4 regions of the Paenibacillus sp. 2KB_22 genome follow, and region 2 is predicted to be linked to each of the others. Evidence: riboswitches for the same ligand, from Rfam matches in the RefSeq annotation. Region 2 holds a riboswitch; each other region holds the start of a gene.
What was found. A riboswitch is a leader RNA that binds a small molecule or an ion and turns the genes downstream of it on or off. The one in region 2 is predicted to bind cyclic di-AMP.

Region 1 (3,146 bases), on a different contig from region 2:
AAGTTCCCAAAAGGGGATTAAGGGCCTCTTTGTTATGTGCATGCAGAGATTATTTCTTCTCTGACAGCCACATGGCGATATTGGCAATCTCTTCATCCTGCAGTTTGCCCTTGAAGGAAGGCATACCGCCTTTACCTTTGACAATTGTAGTATAGATCTTCTCCAGATCATCCTGGCTACCGATGTTTGCCAGAGCAGGTCCTACGCCACCTTGAAGCTGATCCCCGTGACAGGAGATACAATTGGCTTTGACCAATGCTTCAGCCTGTCCGGCATCCAATGTTACTTCCGGCATGGTGGGCTTGGCTTCTTCAGCCACTTCTTCTTTCCCTGGAAGCGTAAACATTAAAACAATAGCTAAAGCGCATGCTGCAAAAAATACTCCGCTCATGATCCATTTGTGCATCCCTTATGTCCCCTCCAGAATGAAAGATCATCTAACCTGAAACTATCCATATCATTATAACGGAACCTGTACTGACATCATAGCATTTTGTGGGAAATTTTTGAACTAATCACATAACAAGGCGCAAATTAGGTTGTTTTGCAATGGATTTTAATCACGAGGCCCTTCATAAACCATACAGTGAAAGGGCTTTAAGCCGCTCGGGGTCTGTCGTTCGTATGTATCCTGAGTGACAAATCCACTTTTCAGATAGACTTGAATGGCACGAGCATTCCAAGTGAGCACTTCCAGATCAATCTCATTCATCGGATTTCGGCGAATGGCTTCCTGTACAAGGGCCGTGACAAAAGCTGTCCCTTGACCCTGACCACACAGCTCTGGATGCATGCCGAGGCCAATCCGAGTTACCCCTTGAAGTGGGAAGTATTGAGCAAATCCACATATACGATCGTTCTGATCCAGGACGGTCGCATATTGCTCTTGCCGCAACTGCGCATCTCCGAATTCCACTTCCAGTGCTTTCATCTGCTCCCAGGGGAGCCAGCTGTAGATATTATAAGGCGGATCATACTGCCAACTGCAGATGAGCTCCGCATGTTCTTCTCGCATGGGTACAACGTGAAAAGTCACAGGGGCTTCCTTCATACACTTGCATGCTCCTTTCCTTGAAACAGAACTCTTTGTCCACTCTACAAAAGAGCAGTTCATTTAGCAAGTCACCCTTACCAGAAAAAAAATGAAACAAAAGTTCTGTTAATTTCGTTTATATTATAACAGGATGGGTAAAAACATCATAAGGGCACGGACGAACGAACGCAAAATGAGCCTGTTGATGTCGCAGGATAGCCCCGAGGGTAACTTGCAACATGAATCAGGATGGAAGCACAAAAAAACCGCCGGATACATTCCTGCGGAGAATGTACCGGGCGGTTCTGTTATGCTTCTTGCTTCGTTCCAGTATGGTTAATGGTTACAGCATCATGTTGCTCAGCTTGTCCCTAGTCAAGGGCCAGTGATTCATATGCGTCCGTGCTCATAATCCGTTTAGCGCCAACATAACGATTGGCCCAGTAGTTTTCACTCAATGCACTGATCGTAACGCCTTTGGAAGAAGAGGAGTGTGCGAACTTTCCATCCCCTACAAAGATTCCTACATGTGATACGCCTTTACCTGTTGTATTAAAGAATACCAGATCGCCAGCTCTCATTTCCATGCGGGATACGGAATCGCCCATGTCGAATTGGGAACTGGATTGGCGTGCCAAATCAATACCCAATTTGTCGAATACATACCGTGTAAATCCGGAGCAGTCAAAGCCGTTAAGCGTTGTTCCCCCACTTTTGTATGTAGTTCCCATTGCTGAATCAATTACTTTATCCATTTTTGAATCTGCGAATGCGCTACCTGCACCAAGCGATAATGCGAATGTGATGCTAAGTACAGCTGCGGTTAATTTCTTCTTGAACAAGAGATATTCCCCTTCCAACGCCTGCGAGGTTAGCTTAAGGATTCGGTTGAAGGTCCCCTATGATCCCTCTGTAGCAAGATCAATTCACCCATAACTGGTTCCCCCGCTTCCCAGGTGCCAGGAATTTGGCTATGCTAGTTATGCACCTGCGAAATCAAGAAATGACGATTTAATTTTAAGTAGTTACAAATATGAATGTAAAGATTACAAAGTTGTTACTAAAAACTCACTGCGATTATTGTAACAGAGGAGTACGGCTTTGGCAACGTTTAGCAACAAATTTAGCAAAAAAAACCTCGACCTTTGACGGGGAAAGGTTGAGGTTTGCCTATTTATAAGTACATATTAGGCCATGAGTTTAACATGTGATGGTAACAATTTTTAAACTATGTGCTCTCACCTTTGGATATTTTGGACTGCCATAATCGGAAATGGCTGCATATTTTCCACAGATTCAATAGACATCTGGCAAGTGGATACGTCTGTTGTAGTATAAGTCCGGTAAGTCCCGTTAATAACCATGAGGCTGAAGTGAATGCCCCAAAGACGAGCAGGTGGACTCCGCCCAGCAGGAGTGCAATGCCGATAACGGCGATGAGATGACGCAGTGCAATCCAGAGTGCTTTGAGGGTGCCGTGAGCTCCGCCTTCTCCTTCTGGTGCCGACACACCGAACTGCATGTAGAGGATGACATGGTGGATGATCCAACCATATACAATCCAGGCAGCAACATAAGGTATACCAGGCAAAAGTAATTGAAGGGAATGAAATCCGTCCATGAGAATCGAGTAGAGCTTTGGTATGAGCCAGTATGCGGGTAAAAGTATCAATAATGTACGTATGGTGTGCAGCAGCAGCATCGGTTTCCACAGTTTTTTGATTCCCCGGACGAATGGGATGCGCTCTTCTGTAGAATTAAAGTGCTGAAGTGAGTAGAGCAGCCCTGCCTGAATGAGGGGGCTGATCAACATGCGAACCAGCAGCATGCCCCCCAGGATCCATAGATAACGATGAACCTCCGGATGGGTAGACAAGTTAAGTTGACTTTCCATTTTGAACAAAAGTGTACTTAGCTCCCCAGCATCAGAATCTGGATAGCGCAGGAGTAGTGGGACGACTGCCGATTGTACCATTCGATAGAAGAAATATCCCCAAATGAGTTGATAAAGAAATAAGAGTGCGGCAATGAACATATGCTGACGGACGAGAAACCAGCCTTCACGTATTTTCGCTTTCACCTTTTCCACCTCACCATGACAGACCTCCGAATA
Region 2 (3,146 bases):
TTGAACTATGCCTTTGCATGACCGCGAATTTCATTTATAATGGGGTTATGTTAGGGAGAGGAGGCAACACCATGGGGAACCAACCGGCAACAGAACAATTCTTTAATGATAAGCTGGCGGAATCGAAAGTTCATTTTGAACGTGCCCTGGATTGTAAACATACGGAATTCGATGACCTTTATCCCTATATGATTGAACATCCTCAATTTTTCTGGTACAAACGCTATGTTGCCTGGTCAGAATTACTGACGATTGTAGGCTTGTGCGAAGAGTTGTCCTTCTCTTGGAAAGAACAATTTACACCGCATCAAGTGGAGTACCTTGAAGAACGTGTGATGTCCGCCAAAGTGCTTGATTTTTGGTTCGAGAAGAACGACAGCAAAGAGCACGCGCAGCGGTAACTTTCAGTCGGGACATAATTTCGAATGACATGACAGTCCAATACAGTCACGTGAGACCTAAATGACTTTTCATTTAGGTCTCTTTTTGTAAATAAATAAATTTGGAATATAGGAGCCATGAACATGATTAGTGATACAGAATTGGACGCCCTGCGTCTGTCAGGTGAGAAAGTCAGAGTAGTACGGGACGAACTGGAATCTAACGATGTAACCGGGATTGTAGTTGCCTGGGATGGCGAGCAGGTACTTATCCGTCGTCAGAATCGACGTGTCGTCAAGTTGGATCGCGGATACCGATATCAGTTGTTCAGCGAACCGCGCCAGAGTCCACTTGGTGAGTAACAACGATCATTATGTCAGAAGTATGGGCGTATAAATGTTTGGAATTACCATGATTTCTTGGCATAATTGACTCACTCGGGAGAGAAGATAGGTACAGTGAGAAAGTTCTGTAACTATAGCCGAGAGGGTGTGCTACAAGCCATGACATTGATGAATGATAAAGTTCATGCCTATAAGGATCAGATTGGAGCATTAAGCGATGTGCTGCCAGGTGTGGTGAAGTCGTATCATGAGTTTACAGGAGAATGTTTCCAACCTGGCGTGATTGATGCCAAGACAAAACAGCTAATTGCGCTCGGCATTGGATTGTTTGCCAATAATGAGGTATGTACCTTCTACCATGTAGAAGAAGCCCGTGCCAAGGGCGCTACAGATCAGGAGATCATGGAGACCGTAGCCGTGGCCGGAGCTGTAGGAGGCGGACATGCCCTGTCTCAGGGCGCGATGCGAGTGCAGAAGGCGCTGCATTAATTGTAGATGGAGGTAGTCCAAGGACTGTTCTCATAAAGAGCAAGCCAAACAAAAGAGGAGGTTCCGGGTTAATCCGGAGCCTCCTCTTTCTATATCATACCTACATTTTACCCAACATTTTATCATACATAAACTGTCCAGTTACCCGACGTGCTGTCACGTAGCGGTCATTGAAGTATGGATTCGATAACTTAGTGATGCTTACACCTTTACTGCTCGAAGCGTGAGCGAATTGTCCACCGCCAATATACACACCTGTATGTGAAATGCCTTTGCCTGTTGTATTAAAGAACACCAGATCACCTGTCCGAACATTGCTCTTGGCTACCGGAGTACCTGCTTTGGCTTGCTGTTGCGAAGTACGTGGCAATTCAATGCTGTATTTGTTGAAAATATATCTCATAAACCCGGAACAGTCGAAGCCGGCCAGAGTCGTGCCACCCCACTTGTAAGGTATACCTGTCATGTTGTTCACTACGGAGTTAATACTGCTTGCCTCTGTGCTTGTTGCCCCGGATGTAAATAGTACAGCCGCTCCAAAAATGGAGATAATCAGTTTTTTCAAAATCAATGTTCTCCCTTCGATGCCTACGGAGTTAGCTAAGGGTTCGGTAGAAGGTTCCCTATATTTCCTATGTATAAGAATAATTCACCCAAAATGGTTCCCCCGTTTTCAAATCTGAAACTCGGCAAATGAATAATTAAGTTTTTGTAACTATTTGAAACTATATTGCATAAATGCGTAATTGTCAAACCCTTTTAAACCCCTTCGTAATACCTCAATGTTAGCGGAATTAACGTTTTTCCATGAAAGAAGGGATCAAGTTTGGGTATCATTCATGACAAAAACGTCATTATTGATTCGTTTGAGACGAATTTGGATAAATAAATAGGTTTGTCATGAGTTAAAAGAACTATTCCGTTATGTAGTATTTAAGAGATTATATTCATTAAGTTGCATATATTGACAATAATCGATTTTTTGCATATTATCTGATTATCCAATCCACATATTGGATGAAAATTGATTTTATTGTGTTATATATTCAAATTAAGGAGGTTGAGGACTGGTCTTATAGGTAAGGTAGAATTGTGGATGTTATTACAATGAACATGGGAGAGTGTTACATTTGAAAGCAAAGAAAATAGTTACTTTTGTCCTGGCATGCGCCATGGTGTTCTCAACAGTTGGAATTGCAGTTCTCCCTGTAGGGACGGTATCTGCTGCTGATGCATCGGGTACTACAGCGAGTATTTCAGATATTTTGAAGAACCAACTGTCGGATGGAGGTTGGAGAAAAGATTATAAACAAACAAGTGGAGAGTGGGCGAAGTCCACGATTGACAACAAGGCTACATACTCAGAAATTAGAAGATTGGCGAAGGAATTTAAAAAGACGAATGATCCACGCTACTCCACAGCTGCAATCAAAGGAATCAACTTTTTGATCAATATGCAGTATTCAAACGGAGGGTGGCCACAAGTCTACCAAAGCTCCGGATATCACAAGCATATTACCTACAATGACGATGCAATGATTAATGTAATGATCATGCTCGATGAAGTAGCAACACGCAAAGGTGATTTCTCGTTTATCGACAGTACACTTGCTAATCGCAGTAAAAATTCAGTTGCCAAAGGTGTAGAGGCGATTCTAAATACACAAGTCGTTTCGGGCGGCAAGCTGACAGCATGGGGACAACAACATGATTCTGGTTCTCTTAAACCAGCGAGCGCAAGAATCTACGAAGTACCATCACTGACAGCTGGAGAGAGTGTAACGATTGTTAAATTCCTGAAAACGAGACCTGCTAACGCTAGAATTACCGCATCCATTAAAGGAGCGGAGGATTGGTTTAACAAGGTGAAAATTACGGGTTACAAGTATGAAAGAGCAAATGGAGATAGCAAGATTATTGCTGACTCAAAAG
Region 3 (3,146 bases), on a different contig from region 2:
TCTATGCTACAGGTGTAGGATATACACTTCTGTTGTCTGCACTTGGGGTTATCTTCGGGGTAATTATTGGATTGATCATCTGTTTGTTCCGTTTGCATGACGCTGCAATCTTGCGCTGGATCGGTACAGCTTACGTTGAAGTGATCCGTGGCACACCGATGCTGGTACAATTGATGATTATTTACTATGGTTTTTCCCTGAGCTTTGGCATTAACTTCACGGCACTTCAGGCAGGTATCATTACACTTTCAATCAATAGTGGTGCCTATCTGGCTGAGATTTTCCGTGCAGGTATCCAAGGTGTGGATCGTGGTCAGTTGGAGGCAGCGCGTTCATTAGGGATGGGAAGAGGCGCCGCGATGAGATATATCATATTGCCACAAGCCTTCAAAGCTGTATTACCAGCGATCGGTAATGAATTCATAACTATCATCAAAGAATCCTCCATTATCTCGGTTATCGGTATGGTGGATATTATGTATCAGGCAAGTGTGGTCAAAAACATTACGTACCAAGGCTTGAGTCCATTTTTGATTGCAGCAGCCATCTACTTTGTAATGACGTTCATTTTGTCCAAGCTGCTGGGACGACTGGAAAGGAAGTTGAGTGCAAGTGATAGACGTTAGACAATTACACAAATCTTATGGAAATAACGATGTGCTTAAAGGTATCAACGTGACGATTGGCAAAGGTGAGGTTGTAGTGGTCATCGGTCCTTCCGGTTCAGGTAAAAGTACATTCTTACGTTGTTTGAACCTGCTGGAACAGCCTACCTCGGGAGAGATTGATTTTGAAGGCGTGTCAATCACGGACCCCAAGCACAACATTAACGCAACTCGGGAGAAAATGGGTATGGTGTTTCAGCATTTCAACCTGTTCCCACACAAAACGGTAGAGCAAAACATCACGATCGCTCCGATTAAAGTGAAGAAACAATCCACTCTGGAAGCGGAAAAAATTGCTGCTGATCTGCTTAACACCGTGGGTTTGTATGATAAAAAAGATACATTCCCGAATCAGCTGTCCGGTGGACAGAAGCAGCGGATCGCCATTGCTAGAGCATTGGCCATGCAGCCTCATGTCATGCTGTTTGACGAGCCTACGTCGGCATTGGACCCCGAGATGGTCGGTGAGGTACTGGATGTCATGAAACGTCTTGCAGAAGGCGGTATGACTATGGTCATCGTAACACATGAGATGGGTTTTGCACGTGAAGTGGGAGATCGAATCCTGTTCATGGATGGCGGGGTTATTGTGGAAGAGGGAACACCTGATGAGGTGTTTGGAGCACCGAAAAATTCACGTACACGTGATTTTCTTGCGAAAGTACTCTAAATGAAGTGATTAAATAGCGTTACTGACCTCGAGTCGGTGACGCTATTTTTTGTTTGAAAATAATTATATATGGAATTCAAAAAAGTAACTATTCTGTTACCAAATATATAGGGAATATCTCGCCAGACACTTTTAGAGCATACAGTATTCTTACACGTGCTTACACATGTTAAAACCATTTGGTAAGAATTACTACAAGTTCAGGTTACAAAATTGTGATATATTGAACTCTGCCGAAACTTCCGGACAGGGAGTGCGGGGGATGTAACGATGCAGATTGTGCAGGGGGAAGATCTACAGCACACTGCTTGGGGTGAATTAGGGGTACATATCGTTTCAAATGTAATGATGAACCTATAGGGTGGGCTCCTCATCCGAATCCGACAACTAACTTCGCAGGCACAATGAGGGAGGAAGACCATGATTAACAAGAAACGTATAGCCAAAACAGCAGTAGCATTAATGACAACAGCAATGCTCATTCAAGCCGTTCCGGCTCACGCCGATTCAGTTCATGTGGCCAAAGAGGGGGATACCTTCTACACCTTATCGAAACAATACGGAGTAGCAATTAACACGTTAGTTAAAGCAAACAACGACATTTCGCCTTACAACATTTATGGTGGTTTGAAAATTACGATTCCCGGTAAGGCAAACAATGTAGCTGCCGCGGCGACGGAGAGCAAGACCCAAGCCAAAACGGTTACCGCAGCAAGCTTGGATGTTAACACAGATAACAAAGTGGTTCAAGCCTGGGGGAAAACATTCGATTACAGTAAAGCTGTGAACGTGAAAGCAACGGCATACTCTGCAGATCCGTCTGAAAATGGAGGATGGGGTGCGGTCGATTATTTCGGGAATGACCTTGAACTGGGTACGATTGCAGTTGATCCAAGTGTGATTCCACTTGGAACCAAAGTACTGGTAACGGGTCACAGCCATCCAGGATTGCCAAAACAGGCTTTTGTAGCCACAGCACGTGACGTGGGCAGTGCAATCAAGGGTCACAGAATTGATATCTTCATCCCTGGTAGCAAGCAGTCGGTAAGCACATTTGGTTTTCAGGACATCGAGTTGTACATTCTGAAGTAGAGCGTAAATTACATCTAAAATGAATTCAAACAGGGTGTCTGCCAGTCGCTAACTTGCGATTGAACAGCACCCTTTTAATATGTTCATAATTTCCTGAGACGGTTATTCTATTCTTTGGCCTTCGGTAATCCCAGCATTTCGTCCAAGGTAACCAGTTCATACCCCCGGTTACGCAGTTCCTCAATAATTTCAGGCAAAGCCTCAATCGTGCCATTCAGATTGGATCCTACACCGCCTCCTGCATGTTGCAGAACGATGGAGCCAGGTTTTACGGCAGATAAAATGTTATCTTTCACCTTTTCCTTGGGAAGACCTTTCCAGTCCAGGGAGTCAACGTTCCAGTTCACAATACTATAATGTTGTCTGGCAGCCCATTTCAGCTGTTCTTCATTAATGTCTCCATACGGAGGTCGGATCATCTTGGGCGTATATCCCGCTATATGGCGAATGATATCCCCGGTATGTAAAATTTGTTTGCGGAAGGCATTCATCGACAGCTTACTGAACTCTGGATGATTGTAGCTGTGATTGCCAACAATGTGCCCTTCCTTAACAATCCTTTTTACCAAATCGGGGTGCTTCTCAGCACGACTACCAACGATGAAAAATGTAGCTCTGACTTTATACTTTTTCAGCAAATCCAACACTTGTGGAGTAAACCGTGGATCGGGCACATCATCAAATGTCAGCGCAACCTGTTTCGTTGAAGGACCATTGGT
Region 4 (3,146 bases), on a different contig from region 2:
ATGAATCATTCATGCAACTATTTTATAGCATTCCCATTTCAAAGTAAAACGATTTTAGTTCGCTTCCGGCTTCACCGGACCGATCACGTAGACCGTCTTGCCTTTCTTGCGTCCAAAATTCAGGGCATGCTTCACACTGTCATAATATACATCAATTTTGTTCCCTTTAATGGCACCGCCTGTATCTTCCGCACGTCGGAAGCCCAGACCTTCGATATATACCCACCAGCCAATTGGAATGACTTTGGGATCAACCGCAATGGTGCGTCCTTCCGTTACACGAGTACCAGAAGCTGTTTTAGTTCCAATGCCAGGCTCTTCGGAAGAGTAGGCCGTCATGGATACGTTTTTAAGTACTTTGGAGTATTTAAAAGAAGTCCCGGATACGGTAATCACTTTGCTGCCCGAGGCAGATGTTTTCTTCGAGTTCGTTGTTGTAGCCTTCTTGGTTGTTGAAGTCTGAGCCGATACGGTCTGAATCTCTGGTTTTTTCACGACCGGTTTTGCTTTGGTGCCGACAGCAATTACTTTATCTACACGATTATTCGCGACAGATTTGCCGACCATTTTTTTGGAGACCAATTCTCCATCCTGAAATACCTTTTCGATGTGCTGTACAAGTTTGCCTTCTTTGCCGTTCACAACGACACGGTTATCCCCTTTGTACAAGCTAGGGTCAGCCGTTTTAATTACTTTGTAAGCGATCGGATGTTCTACATCCACTGTACGCTTTGTTACGCGCACTACACGAATCTTCATATCCGCTTTGATCGAAGTTCCAAGCGCCGGATACACTTTATCATTACTTTCAACTTGAATACCTGATTTTTGAATTGCATCTTCTACCGATGAATCCGTTGTATACAGAGTCTTGGTGTCTCCGTCTGCCGTAATGTTAACTGGAACGGCCCGCTCAATAACAATTCGGTCTCCATCTGTAATCGCCCCGTTCATGGACATGGATACCTTATCGTGAGGGCTGACTGTGATCGACTGCTCCTCCAGCATTTCCTGAAGCATTCCTGTACGAGTCTCTACCACCTGAGCTTTGCCATCAATAACCAGTGAAATTTGTTTCCCGGCCTGACCGTAAACGACTAACAAGATCATGATTGTAAGCGCAATTGAGAAAATCGCGATCAATGCCATTTGACGCATGTTCTCATGCTTCCACCGCAACGCGAAAGACTTACTGGATGATCGTGACTCATGGGTCTCTTCTGGTTGGAATGTGCCCACTTCTCCGTCCTCCTTCATAGCCTCGCCGTCTAAAGTAACGCATGATGTCTTTGACGTGACTATACCAAATTTTCTACAGAACACAGATCGACCAACTGATCGGTTCTGCACCATGAATCAATCTTCGCAACATGATGTCATCCTCCTGAATACCTACCGTATGATGACAACATTTCTTTTATTCAAAAACAAAAAAGCCAAAGAAAGAGTGTAAGAGGAACTCTTTCGTGGCTTCCGAATGATTTTGAATATCGGAAATTCATGCACGAGGTTGCCTCTCTTTTTCCGCTTGCGAGGTTAGCTGTCGGGTTCGGGCGAAAGAGAGCCGCCCTATCTTGGGTCACCCGCTCATGGCGGACGCCCTTGAATTCACCCCGAGACCCAAAGAAGAAATCAAATACGGCTTCGCAGTTCCCTTCGCTGCTTTTGGGTCAGCGAACGTTGCGCATCGGCCAAATACACCGATGTTTAAGCCCTATTGGTTCCCCCGCTCTCCGTTAACGGAGACTCAGCGAGACTGATTCATGAAAGTAATGTTGTTTCATCGGAAAGTGTCCCTTTGTTCATCCCCCGAACATCTGTCCAATTTTCCGCACAACAATTCACTGAAAAGATGATATCCTGTTTTGATGCATGTTGTAAAGCGTTGATCAAGTACGTTTTTCTGAATATTTGGTTAAAATATTGTAATATTCTTGATTTATTTGGATCAAAGAGCAAATTAACTCCGCTTACCTGCCTTTTTCACCTCATTTGCTCGTTTTTTTAACGAATTCCAAATCGTTCCATGGCATTTTTGGTTGTTATTGCAGCAATTTCCTCCACCAAAATGCCTTTAATTTCCGCAGCTGCCTCTGCAACCAGACGTACATGCGCTGTCTCATTTCGTTTCCCACGATAAGGGTGAGGTGTCAAATATGGAGCATCAGTTTCGATGAAAAACCGGTCCATAGGAACCTTCTCCAGCACCTCTTTGGGTTGCTTTGCATTTTTGAATGTGATCGGTCCTCCGAAGGAGAGATGGAAACCCATATCGAGACAACTTTTCGCTGTTTCCCAGCTTCCCGAGAACGAGTGCATCACACCACCAACTTCGCCCGCTTTCTCTTCACGCAAAATTCGTATGATATCCTCATGTGCATCCCGATTATGGATGACAATCGGCATGTTCACTTCACGCGCCAAAGCAATTTGTTGTCGTAATACGCGATGTTGTACTTCCTTCGGAGAAGTATCCCAATGATAATCCAATCCAATCTCACCGATGGCTACCACTTTTTCATGCTTGCATAAAGATGCAATCCACTCCAGATCACTCTCCTGCATCGTGATCGCATCTACGGGATGCCACCCTACAGCTGCATATATAAAGTCATACGTTTCAGCAAGTTTCATTGTGGTTGGAATCGTCTCCCGGTTAAAGCCAATGTTGATCATGCGACCAACTCCTGCATCCACAGCACGCTGAATCATGTCCTCGCGGTCCTCGTCGAATTGTGGTGCATCCAGATGTGTGTGTGTGTCGAACAGCATCATGTTTATTTCTCCCTTCATGTCGAATAACGACTTTCTTCTTTTGAAAATCCAATTTGTGAATCTCAATATTTCATTGACTCATACATAAAACATTTTGAGTCATCTGTGTATTACATCATTACGTTTGTTTCATCACAACTACAATATATAGAAGATATACGGATAATCTGATCTACATATTGCTGAATGTGCCATTTTTACCTACTTGCATTTACAAAATTATGTCGATCTACATATACTCCCCATTAAAGCAGATTACTGTATCATGAAAAATATCTCTTTTAGAAAGTCTTTTGATATCGAAATTCTTCATTGGATTATACCCACACGATTACAAGAAATAGGGGCGTATATGTGACGGTAATTCGTGA

Region 1: linked by a shared signal. The riboswitch ahead of AB4111_RS30445 (C40 family peptidase) and the one ahead of AB4111_RS06105 (C40 family peptidase) in region 2 are both predicted to bind cyclic di-AMP.
Region 3: linked by a shared signal. The riboswitch ahead of AB4111_RS12640 (3D domain-containing protein) and the one ahead of AB4111_RS06105 (C40 family peptidase) in region 2 are both predicted to bind cyclic di-AMP.
Region 4: linked by a shared signal. The riboswitch ahead of AB4111_RS29840 (ubiquitin-like domain-containing protein) and the one ahead of AB4111_RS06105 (C40 family peptidase) in region 2 are both predicted to bind cyclic di-AMP.

The regions. Positions count from the first base shown of each region.
Region 1 covers NZ_JBFRHG010000013.1:17,758-20,903, forward strand. The annotation lists gene AB4111_RS30435 (c-type cytochrome) at 50-406, opposite strand; gene AB4111_RS30440 (GNAT family N-acetyltransferase) at 557-1,051, opposite strand; gene AB4111_RS30445 (C40 family peptidase) at 1,405-1,875, opposite strand; cyclic di-AMP (ydaO/yuaA leader) riboswitch at 1,879-2,016, opposite strand; gene AB4111_RS30450 (hypothetical protein) at 2,262-3,113, opposite strand; gene AB4111_RS30455 (M1 family metallopeptidase) at 3,124-3,146, opposite strand, start outside.
Region 2 covers NZ_JBFRHG010000001.1:1,437,113-1,440,258, reverse strand. The annotation lists gene AB4111_RS06120 (hypothetical protein) at 72-401, shown strand; gene AB4111_RS06115 (hypothetical protein) at 525-743, shown strand; gene AB4111_RS06110 (carboxymuconolactone decarboxylase family protein) at 885-1,214, shown strand; gene AB4111_RS06105 (C40 family peptidase) at 1,315-1,779, opposite strand; cyclic di-AMP (ydaO/yuaA leader) riboswitch at 1,785-1,916, opposite strand; gene pelA (pectate lyase) at 2,345-3,146, shown strand, end outside.
Region 3 covers NZ_JBFRHG010000002.1:386,472-389,617, reverse strand. The annotation lists gene AB4111_RS12650 (ABC transporter substrate-binding protein/permease) at 1-626, shown strand, start outside; gene AB4111_RS12645 (amino acid ABC transporter ATP-binding protein) at 613-1,335, shown strand; cyclic di-AMP (ydaO/yuaA leader) riboswitch at 1,557-1,753, shown strand; gene AB4111_RS12640 (3D domain-containing protein) at 1,756-2,427, shown strand; gene AB4111_RS12635 (polysaccharide deacetylase family protein) at 2,535-3,146, opposite strand, start outside.
Region 4 covers NZ_JBFRHG010000011.1:51,527-54,672, forward strand. The annotation lists gene AB4111_RS29840 (ubiquitin-like domain-containing protein) at 55-1,239, opposite strand; cyclic di-AMP (ydaO/yuaA leader) riboswitch at 1,510-1,763, opposite strand; gene AB4111_RS29845 (TatD family hydrolase) at 2,005-2,775, opposite strand; gene AB4111_RS29850 (HD domain-containing protein) at 3,107-3,146, opposite strand, start outside.